Regions from separate parts of the Massilia sp. UYP32 genome, predicted to be linked through region 3. Evidence: predicted binding sites of a transcription regulator. Region 3 holds the regulator's gene; each other region holds the start of a gene.
What was found. Region 3 encodes sigma-54, which starts transcription at its own class of promoters, with help from an activator protein. Its sites were predicted from a motif close to TGGCANGNAANCTGCTTT; they were not measured.
Positions count from the first base shown of each region.

Region 1: ABIB42_RS22770 (DUF2126 domain-containing protein) is a predicted target of sigma-54. The motif match lies at 2,394-2,411, and genes of this name have one in related genera.
Region 2: ABIB42_RS10565 (ANTAR domain-containing response regulator) is a predicted target of sigma-54. The motif match lies at 2,617-2,634, and genes of this name have one in related genera.

Region 1 is NZ_JBNDIK010000033.1:2,348-6,519, reverse strand. Features, by position in the region: gene ABIB42_RS22770 (DUF2126 domain-containing protein) at 1-2,322, opposite strand, end outside; gene ABIB42_RS22765 (circularly permuted type 2 ATP-grasp protein) at 2,486-3,898, shown strand; gene ABIB42_RS22760 (alpha-E domain-containing protein) at 3,900-4,172, shown strand, end outside.
Region 2 is NZ_JBNDIK010000011.1:94,907-99,078, reverse strand. Features, by position in the region: gene ABIB42_RS10570 (S9 family peptidase) at 1-1,980, opposite strand, end outside; gene ABIB42_RS10565 (ANTAR domain-containing response regulator) at 2,645-3,289, shown strand; gene ABIB42_RS10560 (CmpA/NrtA family ABC transporter substrate-binding protein) at 3,325-4,172, shown strand, end outside.
Region 3 is NZ_JBNDIK010000026.1:89,481-93,652, reverse strand. Features, by position in the region: gene ABIB42_RS20195 (enoyl-CoA hydratase/isomerase family protein) at 1-796, opposite strand, end outside; gene hpf (ribosome hibernation-promoting factor, HPF/YfiA family) at 920-1,279, opposite strand; gene ABIB42_RS20185 (RNA polymerase factor sigma-54) at 1,355-2,830, opposite strand; gene lptB (LPS export ABC transporter ATP-binding protein) at 2,842-3,594, opposite strand; gene lptA (lipopolysaccharide transport periplasmic protein LptA) at 3,606-4,154, opposite strand.

The sequences.
Region 1 (4,172 bases), on a different contig from region 3:
CGCCAGTTCATACAGGTTGTCGTCGCGCGCCTCGTCCACGCGCGGCGCCTGGCTGGTCGGTCCGATGAAGGTGCCCGAGAACAGGTAAGAAAGCGCCGGGTGGATCTGCCAGTAGGTGATCAGGCTCTTGAGCAGGTCGGGACGGCGCAGCATCGGGCTGTCTTCGGCGCTGGCGCCGCCCAGGGTGGCGTGGTTGCCGCCGCCGGTGCCGGTGTGGCGGCCGTCGTGCATGAATTTCTCGGTGCCCAGGCGGGTGAGGCGCGCCTCCTGGTACAGGGTCGTCACGTTGTGTACCAGCTCGTTCCACGACGCGGCCGGATGGATATTGACTTCGATGACGCCCGGGTCGGGCGTGACGCTGAGCAGCTTGATGCGCGGGTCGCGCGGCGGCGCATAACCTTCGATCCGCAGCTTCATCCCGAGCCTGGCGGCGGTGGCCTCGACCGCGCCGGCCAGCGCCAGGTAATCCTCGAGGCGCTGCTGCGGCGGCATGAAGACGTACAGGCGTCCGGCGCGCACTTCGACGCACAGCGCGGTGTGGATCACCTCGCGCGCGTCCGGCGCGAAGGGAGAGGCCGGCTGGACGGCCGCGCGGTCCGGCGCCGGCTGCGCGGCGTGGTGCGCGGCCACCAGGGCGCTGCGCGGGGCAAACGGGTCGACCTCGAAACCGGGATCGCGTTCGCGCGGCGGCACCCATGGCAGCGTGGCCAGCGGCAGGCGCAGGCCGATCGGCGAGTCGCCCTCGAGCAGGTACAGGTGTTCGCGCCGCAGCGGCCAGGCCGAGGTGCGCCAGCCGGCGCCGTCGGCGGCCTGCAGCGGCAGCACGTAGCCGGCCACCTGGCCCAGGCCGCGTTCGAGCAGGCGCGCCAGCCGGCGCCGTTCCTCCGGCGCGTCCAGGTCTGCCCGCAGGGGATCGAGGTTGGGCGGCAGCGCCTGCTCGCGTTGGGCCTGCAGCAGCACGTCCTCATAGGCGGGGATGGCGCTGCCGGCGGGCAGGCCGAGCGCATCGACCAGCGCGGCGGCGAAGCGGCGGGCGTCTCCGGCGTCATAGCCGTCGTCGACGTGTTCGCTAGAAAACAGGCCGGGGTCGCGCCACAGCGGCTCGCCGTCGACGCGCCAGAAGATGTTCAGCGCCCAGCGCGGCAGCGGTTCGCCCGGATACCATTTGCCCTGGCCGTAGTGCAGCAGGCCGCCGGGCGCGAAATGATTCTTGAGCCGCTGCGCCAGCGTGCCGGCCAGCGCGCGTTTGCGCTCGCCATGGGCCTGGGTATTCCACTCCGGCGCGTCCATGTCGTCGATCGAGACGAAGGTGGGCTCGCCGCCCTGGGTCAGGCGCACGTCCTGGGCCAGCAGGTCGGCGTCGACCTGCCGGCCCAGGCGGTCGATGGCCTCCCAGTCGGCGTCCGAATACGGCTTGGTCACGCGCGGGTCTTCATGGATGCGGGTGATCGTCATCTCGTGGATGAAGGTGACCTCGGCCTTGTCGCTGAAGCCCGTCACCGGCGCCGCCGACGAGGGCAGCGCCGTGCAGGCGAGCGGAATATGGCCTTCGCCGGCCAGCATGCCCGAGGTCGGGTCGAGCCCGATCCAGCCGGCGCCGGGGATGTACACCTCGGTCCAGGCGTGCAGGTCGGTGAAGTCTTCGAGCGCGCCGCTCGGACCGTCGAGCGCCTCCTGGTCGGCGCGCAGCTGGATCAGGTAGCCGGAAACGAAACGCGCCGCCAGTCCCATCGTGCGCAGGATCTGCACCAGCAGCCAGCCACTGTCGCGGCAGGAGCCGGAACGCTTCTCGAGCGTGTCTTCGGGCGTCTGCACGCCCGGTTCCATGCGCAGCAGATAGGCGATGTCGCGCTGCAGGCGCTGGTTGATCGCCACCAGGAAGTCGGTGGTGTTCATCGGCTGCGCCAGCAGCTCGCGCCGCGCCGCTTCTACCCATGCCAGCAGCAGCGGGCCGGCCGGCTCGGGCTGCGCGTAGGCGCTCAGTTCCCCCTGCAACTGCTCGGGATAGACAAAGGGAAAATGCTCCGCATATTGTTCGATGAAGAAATCGAAGGGATTGATGACGGTCATGTCGGCGACCAGGTCGACCGTGAACTCGAGCGTATCCGTTTTTTCCGGGAACACGAAACGGCCGATGTAATTCCCGTAGGGGTCTTGCTGCCAGTTGATGAAATGCTCCTGCGGCAGCACCGACAGCGAATACGACAGGATCGGCGTGCGCGCATGCGGCGCCGGACGCAGGCGCACCTCATGCGGCGAGAGGGCGACTTGCCGGTCGTAGCGGTAACTGGTCTTGTGGTGCAGCGCGATACGGATAGCCATGCGGGAGTGCCTTTATAGGGGTGGTCACGAACGATACCAGCACATCGATATATACCTGTTTCAACTGTGCACAAGCATGATTCATACCCGCAATATAATTCTCTCGTGCGGCGTCGCCGAGCTGGCACGTTTCTTGATTGCACCTATGCCACTGGAGGATCCGATGCCGAACTTTTACGATGAAATGTATTCCTCTGCGGCAATTGCAAGGCCTCACTACGACGCGTTTGCGCGGTGGCTTGCCTTGCAGTCGCCGCAACTGATCGCGCAAAAACGTGCCGAAGCCGAGCTGACCTTCCAGCGGGTGGGGATCACCTTTGCCGTCTACGGCGACAACGCCGGCAAGGAGCGCTTGATCCCGTTCGACATCATTCCGCGCGTGATCGACGCCGCCGAATGGGCCCGGCTGCAGGCCGGCCTGGTGCAGCGGGTGACCGCGCTGAACCGTTTCCTGCACGATGTCTACCATGACCAGGATATCCTGAAGGCGGGCGTCATCCCTTCCGAACAGATCCTGAACAATGCGCAGTACCGGCCCGCGATGCAGGGCGTCAAGGTGCCTTCGAACATCTATGCCCATATCGCCGGCGTCGACATCGTGCGCGCGGGCGAGGGCGAGTTCTACGTCCTGGAAGACAATCTGCGGGTGCCTTCCGGCGTGTCCTACATGCTGGAAAACCGCAAGATGATGATGCGGCTGTTTCCCGCCCTGTTCGCGAGCAACCGCGTGGCGCCGGTCGAGCACTATCCCGACCTGCTGCTCGACAACCTGCGCACCGTGGCGCCGGACGGACCGCTTGACCCGACCGTGGTCGTGCTCACGCCGGGCATGCACAACTCGGCCTATTTCGAACACGCATTCCTGGCCCAGCAGATGGGCGTGGCGCTGGTGCAGGGGCAAGACCTGTATGTCAGCGACGACACCGTCTACATGCGCACCACGCGCGGGCCGAAGCAGGTCGACGTCATCTATCGCCGCATCGACGACGACTACCTCGATCCACGCGCCTTCCGCCCCGAGTCCACGCTGGGCGTGCCGGGCCTGCTCGACGCGGTGCGCGCGGGGCGGGTGGGCCTGGCCAACGCCATCGGCACCGGGGTGGCCGACGACAAGTCGATCTATCCCTACGTGCCGGACATGATCGAATTCTACCTGGGCGAAAAGCCGATCCTGAACAACGTGCCGACCTACCAGTGCCGGAAAAAGGAAGACCTGGCCTACACCCTGTCTCGGCTGCCCGAGCTGGTGGTGAAGGAAGTGCACGGCGCCGGCGGCTATGGCATGCTGGTCGGCCCGGCCTCGACCCACGCCGAGATCGAGGCCTTCCGCGCGCGCTTGATCGCCAACCCGGACGGCTATATCGCCCAGCCCACGCTGGCCTTGTCGGCCTGCCCGACCTATGTCGAATCGGGCATCGCGCCGCGCCATATCGACCTGCGTCCCTTCGTCCTGTCGGGCAAGACCGTGTCGATGGTGCCGGGCGGCCTGACCCGGGTGGCGCTGCAGGAAGGTTCGCTGGTGGTCAATTCGTCGCAGGGCGGCGGCACCAAGGATACCTGGATACTGGAGAACTAAGATGTTGAGCCGCACCGCAGACCACTTGTTCTGGATGGCCCGCTACACCGAGCGCGCCGAAAACACGGCCCGCATGCTCGATGTCCGGGTCCAGTATTCGCTGATGCCGCAGTCGGCGCAGGCCGAGCAGCAGGGCTGGCGCAGCATGCTGGGCGTGTCCGAGCTGGAATCGCAGTTCGAGGCCAAATACCCGGCGCTCACGCAGAAGGACGTGATCGACTTCATGGTGCGCGATCCGGACAACCTGTCCTCGATCACCAGCTGCCTGCGCGCA
Region 2 (4,172 bases), on a different contig from region 3:
GCTGCCGCCATAGATGCCGACGTTGGCGGCGTCGCCCTGGTGCTGGTTCACCATGTACTTGACGCCGTCGACGTAGTCTTCCAGTTCCGGATGGCCCATCTGGCGGTAGATCGCGGTGCGCCACTTGCTGCCGTAGCCTTTCGAGGCGCGGAAGTCCATGTCCAGCACCACGTAGCCGTTCTGCACCAGCAGGTTATGGAACATCTGCTCGCGGAAGTAGTTCGGATAGCGCTTGCTCACGTTCTGCAGGTAGCCGGCGCCGTGCACGAACATCACGACCGGATACTTCTTGCCCGGCTCGAGCTGGGCCGGACGATACAGCTTGGCCCACACCGGATCGCCGCCGGCGCTGGAAGGCACGGCCACGTACTCTGGCTGGATCCACTCGCGCGCCTTGAAGTCCGGCGTGCGGGTGTCGGTGAGCTTGCTCGCTTCGCCGCCCGAGACCGGCACGGTCGCGATCTGGATCGGCGTGTAGCTGGACGACCAGTGCACCAGCAGCTTCTTCTCGTCCGGCGACAGGGCGAACTTCTCGACGCCATCGAGCTTCGTCACTTCGCGTACCTTGGTCGCACCATTCGCGCCGTTGGCGTCGACGGCGCAGACTTCGTAGTCGCCCGGGGTCTCGCGGTTGCACAGCATGTAGGCGGTGCTGCCGTCATAGGTCCAGCGCACGTCGCTGGCTTCCCATTTGCCCGTGGTCAGGGCGCGCGGGGCGGCGGCGGTGGCGCTGTCCTTGGTGTACAGGTGCGAGTAGCCGCTTTCCTCGGACAGGTACCACAGCGTGCGGTTGTCCGGCAGCCAGCCGAATTCGGCGTTGTCGTAGTTGACCCAGGCGCCGTCGGTCAGGCGGTGCAGTGGCTTCAGTTTCGCGGCGCCCAGGTCGACGCTGGCGATCCAGCGGTCCTTGTTGTCGACCGCGCGCAGCATGACGGCGACGTTGGCGCCGTTCGCGCTCCAGTCGATCGCGTTGCGGCCGCCCGAGACGACCACCGGACGGTTGCCCTTGAGCGGGTCCTTCCTGGCGGCGGCGCGCAGCTCGGCCAGCGGGTCGACGTTGACGCCCGGGAGCGCGTCGAAGGCGATGTCCTGCACCTTGTTGGTGCGCAGGTCGACCAGCTTCAGTGCATGCGGCACCGGCATATTGCGGCCGACGCGGGTGCGCACGTCTTCGGTTTCCTCGTAGCCCGACTCGTTCACGTAGCGCGGCATCTTGCCGGCGCGGCCCTTGTCGGCGCTTTTGGCGGCGGTGACCACCAGCAGCCAGCGGCCGTCGGGCGAGAGCGAGCTGCCTTCGATGGTGACCTTGTCGCCCAGGTAGACCGGGCTTGGCGCCATCGAGGCGTCGGCGCGGCGCAGTTCGTCGGCGCGCGCGCGCAGGGCGTCGCGGTCATCCTTCTGGCGCTTGAGGTGCTCGATCAGGCGCAGTTCGGTCGAACGGTAGGGATCGTCCTCGGGCGCGTTCGGGTCCTTGGCGGCGCGCGGCAGGGCGGCGGGGCCGGTGACACGGCTACCGCGGTCCCACACATACCAGTCGTTGCCGATGCGGTACTGGACCGCGCGTTCGTCCGCCGTGTACTGGGCGGCGGTGATGCGGCTGGCGCCGCGCGTGACCTGGACCAGCTGGCCCGACTTGAGGTCTCGCTCGAACAGGTCGTTGTTGCGCAGGACCAGCATGCGGCTGTTGTTGCGGTTGTAGACCACGTCGGCGCTGTCGATCTTCGGCAGTTCGGCATCGGCTACCAGCCGGGCCTTGCCGGCCGCGACCTGGAACACGTCGCGCACGGGCGAGCCGGTGCGCTTCTGCTTGTAGTACACCTGCTTGCCGTCCCAGCTGAACCAGGCGTCTTCCACCGGGGTGCCGATCCAGTCTGGATGGCTCATGGCCTGGTCGAGGGTGATGGGGGTGGATGCCGCCGCCGGCAGCGCGATCAGTGCGGCGAAAGAGGCCGCAAACAGGGTAAGTGCAGGTGTTCGCATGTGGAGTCTGATGAGTGAGAAATGGCTTGGTTGCCAAAGATGCTTGCCAGAAATGCGCATGCATTCTAGCGCAGGCACTCACCGCGACCGCGAAATATGACAGGTTTTTTTTGCTGTAAAGACAAGCGCCGGCGGTACGTCAGTACGGCCGGCGCGAGAGGCGGAGCGGGTATTGCGACGATGGTGCGCCGCAATCGCACATGAATTACATGGCCTTGAACGGACCCTTTGGCGGACGCGGCAGGAACATGGAAACGCGGGCTGCCACGGCCACGACGGCCAGGGCGATGGTGATATATTCGAGCGGGTGCATGATCAACCCCGCACTGCCGGAGCGTAGCCGCCGTGGGCGACGTAGAGTTCTTGCGAGAAGCTGCGGATGGCCGAGATGGCTGCCGCGAAGAAGCTGGTGCGTTGGATGGCTGCAGTCATGATAGTTCCCCTAAGATAAATACTTCGATGTTGCGTTGCAGTATAGGGGCGTCTCCGTCATAAACAAACTTTAGATTTGTGATTCCAGCGATGCGTCTGATGAATGGTTGCAAAGTTGCTCTCATGCAAGATATTCGTCATGCGAATATCTCGGCCAAGGGGTTTTGCATAAGAAGGGCATGGGCAATCGTCGATGCTCGCGCCTGGTGCGAATCTTGCATATCGTAAGCACATGAAATCGCGAGACAGTGCTTCACCACACCTGCGGATCGTCGTCGTGCTTTCCGCAACAGCACCCGGCATCGACCCGGATGCCGCCCAGGCCGCGCAGGCCCGGCGCAGCACGGCGCTGCGCATCGGCCTGCTCGAATCGGGCTACGACCTGATCGCCTCGCTCCCGGCCGACGTCTTCCTGCCCGAGCGCATCGCCCAGCTGCAGCCCGACCTGATCATCGCCGACAGCGAGTCCGACGCGCGCGACGTGCTCGAGCACATCGTGATCGCCACCCGCGACGCGCGGCGGCCGATCGTCCTGTTCACCGAAGACGATGCGCCGGCCAGCATGGACGCGGCGATGGACGCCGGCGTCTCGGCCTATATCGTGGCCGGCCTGCAGGCCGAACGCGTCAAGCCGGTGCTGGACGTGGCGCTGGCGCGCTTCCGGCGCGAGCAGAAGCTGCTCGACGAGCTGAGCGACACGCGCCAGAAGCTGGCGGAGCGCAAGACCGTCGATCGCGCCAAGGGCCTGCTCATGAACCGCTACAGCCTGACCGAGGAGCAGGCCTACCAGCGCCTGCGCACCCTGGCGATGAACAAGAACCTGAAGCTGGCCGAAGTCGCGCAGCGCCTGATCGACGTGGAAGACCTGCTGGGCTAGGCCACGCTTTACTATATACAAGGACAAGGAGACGTATGACATTGGCAGGCAAAGGCGCCTGGATCGCCGGCACCGACCGGCCCGAGATCGAGACCGTCCGCATCGGTTTCATGCCGCTGGCCGATTGCGCGCCGCTGGTGATGGCGTCGGTGCTCGGCTTCGACGAGCAGTATGGCGTGCGCTTCGAGCTCACCCGCGAGCTGTCGTGGACCGCCATGCGCGACCGCCTGATCGGCCAGCAGCTCGACGCGGCCCATGCGCTGTACGGGATGGTGTATGGCATCCAGAACGGCATCGGCACCCAGCAGTGCGATATGGCGGTGTTGATGAACCTGCACCAGAACGGCCAGAACATCACGCTGTCGCGCGCGCTCGCCAACGCCGCCCGCGATCCCGGCCTGCTGCGGCGCGAGGTGGACGAGAAAGGGCGCAAGCTGACCCTGGCCCACACCTTCCCGACCGGGAACCACGCGATGTTCCTGTATTACTGGCTGGCCGCGCATGGCATCGATCCGCTCACCGACTGCCAGGCGGTGACGGTGCCGCCCGGGCAGATGGCGGCCAGCCTGGCGGCCGGGCATATGGATGGTTTCTGCGCGGGCGAGCCGTGGGGCCAGCGCGCGCAGCGCGACGGCGCCGGGGTGCAGGCCGCGTCCAGCGAACAGATATGGCCGAACCATCCGGGCAAGGCGCTCGGCACGCGCGCCGCCTTCGCGGCCAGCCACCCGAACACCTGCCGCGCCATGATTGCCGCGCTGTTGGAAGCGGCGCGCTGGCTCGACGCCTCGCGCACCAACCGCGAAGCCGCGGCCGAGGTGCTGGCCAGTCCCGCCTATGTCAACGCCAGCCGCGAGACGCTGCAGTTCTGCCTGGCCGGCAGCCA
Region 3 (4,172 bases):
GGGCGCGCTGCGCGAACGGCGTCTCGTCGCCTTCGAGCGAAGCCATGATCGCGGCGACCGACGCGGCGCCGAAATGCGCATCGATCAGCTGGCGCTGGGCCTGCAGTTCGCCATTGCCCGCCTTCTGCGCGAACGGCGCCGCGAAAGCGCGGATCGCCGCCGGCAGGTCGGCGCCGGGTGTGGACGCGATCAGGGCATGCAGGGCCCGCAGTTCGGCGCCCGGCACGAAGACATCGGCCAGACCGATATGGAGCGCGTCGGCGGCGCCGATCGTCAGCCCGGTCAGGCCCAGGTAGTTGCCCAGCTGTCCGGGCGCATGCGACAGGAAGTGGCTGCCGCCGACGTCCGGGAACAGGCCGATGTTCACCTCGGGCATGGCCATCTTCGTGCGCTCGGTCACGATGCGCAGGCCGCAGTCCGGGCCGCCCTGGGCGATGCCCATGCCGCCGCCCATCACGACGCCATCCATGATGGCGATGTAGGGCTTCGGGTAGAAATGGATCAGGTGGTTCAGCGCGTATTCTTCGGTGAAGAAATCCTCGAGCAGCGCGCTGCCGCCCATCGGCGTCGCATGGCCGACCTCATGGAAGAAGCGGATGTCGCCGCCCGCGCACAAGGCCTTCTCGCTGCTGCTGGTCAGTACGACCGCGTCGACCTGCCCGTCATGCCGCCAGGCGCGCAGCACAGTGGTGAGCGCGCGCACCATCTCGAGCGACAGCGAATTGAGCGCCTTCGGGCGGTCCAGGGTGATGATGCCGGTGCGGTTGGCGACGCGGGTCAGGACGTGGTCGGTCATGGCGTAATCCGTAATGGAGAGACATGCATTTTACCGAACACACGAAACGCGTCATATCGGGGAGCTGGATGCAAAAAGGGCGTCCCCTCAGACGCCCTTAGCTAGTGTGAGCCCTGCGCCTGATCAGGCGACAGCAGCGTCTTCGCCGCCGTTTTCCGGCAGGCGTTTGATCGAGGTACGGCTATGGTCCTTCAGCATTTGCTTGTGTTTCAGAATCTGTCTGTCCAGCTTATCCATCAGCGTATCGATCGCGGCGTACAGGTCTTGCGCGACACTTGCCACGTGCAGGGTCTTGCCCGACACCTGGACGTTGATCTCTGCTTTCTGCCTTTTTTCTTTTTCAGTGAGGTTGTCGACGGCCAGGAAGACGTGGGTGTCGATCACCTGGTCGAAATGGCGAATGATGCGCTCGAGCTTATTCTGAACGTATTCACGGATGGCGGGGGTTACTTCGAGATGATGGCCACTGATTGTGAGGTTCATACACACTCCTTTGAAAAGGTTGCACCGTGTGGACCACACCAACGCGACAAGGCACGACGGGTGTGGACGGCGCAGTTACAAGGACTTGCGGAGGCTTACAGGGGGTATCTTGAGGGCTTCACGGTATTTTGCAACCGTCCGGCGCGCGATGACCATGCCTTGTTCCCCGAGCATCTCCGCGATCTTGCTGTCGGACAATGGGTTCCTAGGGTCTTCTGCTCCTGTCAATTGTGCGATGAGCGCACGGATTGCCGTCGAGGATGCTTCGCCTCCCGCCTCGGTGGCAACGTGGCTGCCGAAGAAATACTTCAACTCAAACATGCCGTGCGGGGTCAGCATGTATTTCTGCGTTGTGACACGAGAAATTGTGCTCTCGTGTAGGCCTAGTGTATCAGCTATCTCACGTAAAACAAGGGGCCGCATGGCAACCGCGCCATGGGAGAAAAAGTTGCGCTGGCGCTCGACGATCGCCTCCGCCACGCGCAGGATGGTGTCGAATCGCTGGCGCATATTCTTGATGAGCCACTTCGCTTCCTGCAGCTGCGCGCCCATCTGCGCTTCGCTCTTGCCCTGCTTGAGCAGGCTGGCGTACAGGCTGTTCACGCGCAGGCGCGGCATCACGTCCGGGTTCAGGGTGACCGCCCAGCCGCTCTTGGAACGGCGCACGATCACGTCCGGCACCACGTAGTCCGACACGTTCGAGGCGAACGCCGCGCCCGGATGCGGATTGCATTGGCGCACCACGGCCTGCACCTCGCGCAAGTCTTCGTCGTCGCAGTCGAGCGCTTTTTTCAGCTTGCTGTATTCGCGCTGGGCGAACCAGCTCAGGTAACCCTCGACGATGGTCAGCGCCATGCGCCGCGTCACCAGCGGCACGCCCGGCATGCGCCGGATCTGCAGCGCCAGGCACTCGGCCGCGCTGCGCGCGCCGACGCCCACCGGGTCCATGCTCTGCACCAGCGCCAGCGCACACCGTAATTCGTCGATCTCGATCTCGAGTTCTTCGGGCAGCCTGGCGTGGATCTCGTCGAGCGGCTCTTCCAGGTAGCCGTTGTCGTCCAGCGCATCGATCACCAGCTCGGCCAGCGCACGGTCGCGCGCCGACAGGATGGCTTCGCGCACCTGTTCCATCAGGTGTTCGCGCAGCGTGATGGCGCAGGCCTCCAGTTGCGGGCGGCCGTCCTCGTCCTCGCCGCCGCCGGACGATGGCGCGCCGCCGTCGCTCCAGTCGGCATCGACGCGTTCGTTGTCGGCGCCGCCCTCGAAACCCTCGCCCTCCTGCGCCGGCGCACCCTCGCCCTCGGCCTGCTGGCCGGGCGCCGGCGGCGCTTCGCCATTGGCGGGCGCATTGTTGATGGCGCCATCGGCCAGCAGGCGCACCGATCGGTCGAGCGGATCGTCGAGCCGCTCGAGCAAGGGGTTATCGCCCAGTATCTGCTCGATCTCCTGGTGCAGCTCGAGCGTCGACAGTTGCAGCAACCGGATCGACTGCTGCAGTTGCGGCGTAAGCGCGAGGTGCTGCGAAGTGCGAAGTTGCAGGGACTGTTTCATCTAGGCGTCGCTCACATGCGGAAGTGTTCACCCAGGTACACGCGGCGCACCGACTCGTCGGCGATGATGTCGTCAGGACGGCCGGAGGCAAGCACCGCGCCCTGGTTGATGATGTAGGCGCGGTCGCAGATGCCGAGCGTCTCGCGCACGTTGTGGTCGGTGATCAAAACACCGATCCGGCGCTCCTTCAGGAAGCGCACGATGCGCTGGATCTCGATCACGGCGATCGGGTCGACGCCGGCGAACGGTTCGTCGAGCAGCACGAAGCGCGGATTGGTCGCCAGCGCGCGCGCGATTTCCACGCGGCGGCGCTCGCCGCCCGACAGCGACAGCGCCGGATTCTCGCGCAGCTTCTCGATCTGCAGGTCGGCCAGCAGGGTGTCGAGGCGCTCGTTGATCTGGTCTTTCGACAGCGGCTTGCCGTTGTCTTTCTGCAGCTCGAGCACGGCGCGGATGTTCTCTTCCACCGTCAGCTTGCGGAACACCGAAGCCTCTTGCGGCAGGTAAGACAGGCCCAGTACGGCGCGGCGGTGGATCGGCAGGCTGGTGATGTCGGTGCCGTTGATGTCGATCGAGCCGGCGTCCGACGGCACCAGGCCGACGATCATGTAGAACGACGTCGTCTTGCCGGCGCCGTTCGGGCCCAGCAAGCCGACCACTTCGCCGCATTCGACCTGCAGCGACACGTCGCGCACCACCAGGCGCTTGCCATAGCTCTTCTGCAGGCCCTTGACGACCAGTGTGCTGCGATCGCCCAGCTCCATCGGAATCGCCGTCATTGGGCGCCTCCGGCGGGTGCGCGCTTGGGCGCCAGGATCAGGGTGCCGCGGCCGCCGCCGGCGACGCTCTTGCCGCTTTCGTCGTTGCGCACCGTGGCCACTTCCTTGCGGTTGTCGTAGGAAATGAAGGGGCCGGTGATCTGGTTGGTCATGCGCGCGCCTTCGAGTTCGCGCACGACGGCGTTGGAATACAGGCGCACCAGTTCCGACCGCTCGTCGTACTCGATGCGCTCGGCCTGGCCGTCGACCCACAGGTCGGGACCGCCGTCACGCTTCTGGCGGAAAGTGGCGACCTTGCCGCCGGCAGCGGTGAGGGTCACGCTCATATAGCCTTCCGGGCTTTCCTTGACCAGGGCGCGGTCGGACTTGAGCACCAGGGTGCCGCGGGTCAGCACCACGTTGCCGGTCAGGATGCGGGTGCCGGTCACCTCGTCGATGTCGAGCGAATCGAAGTTGATGACCGCTTCCTTGAGCGAATCGGCGCGTTCGGCGGCCGCGGTCAGCGACAGCAGGGAAAGGAAGGCGGCGACAAGTAGTTTTTTCATGGTTGGTGGATACGGGTC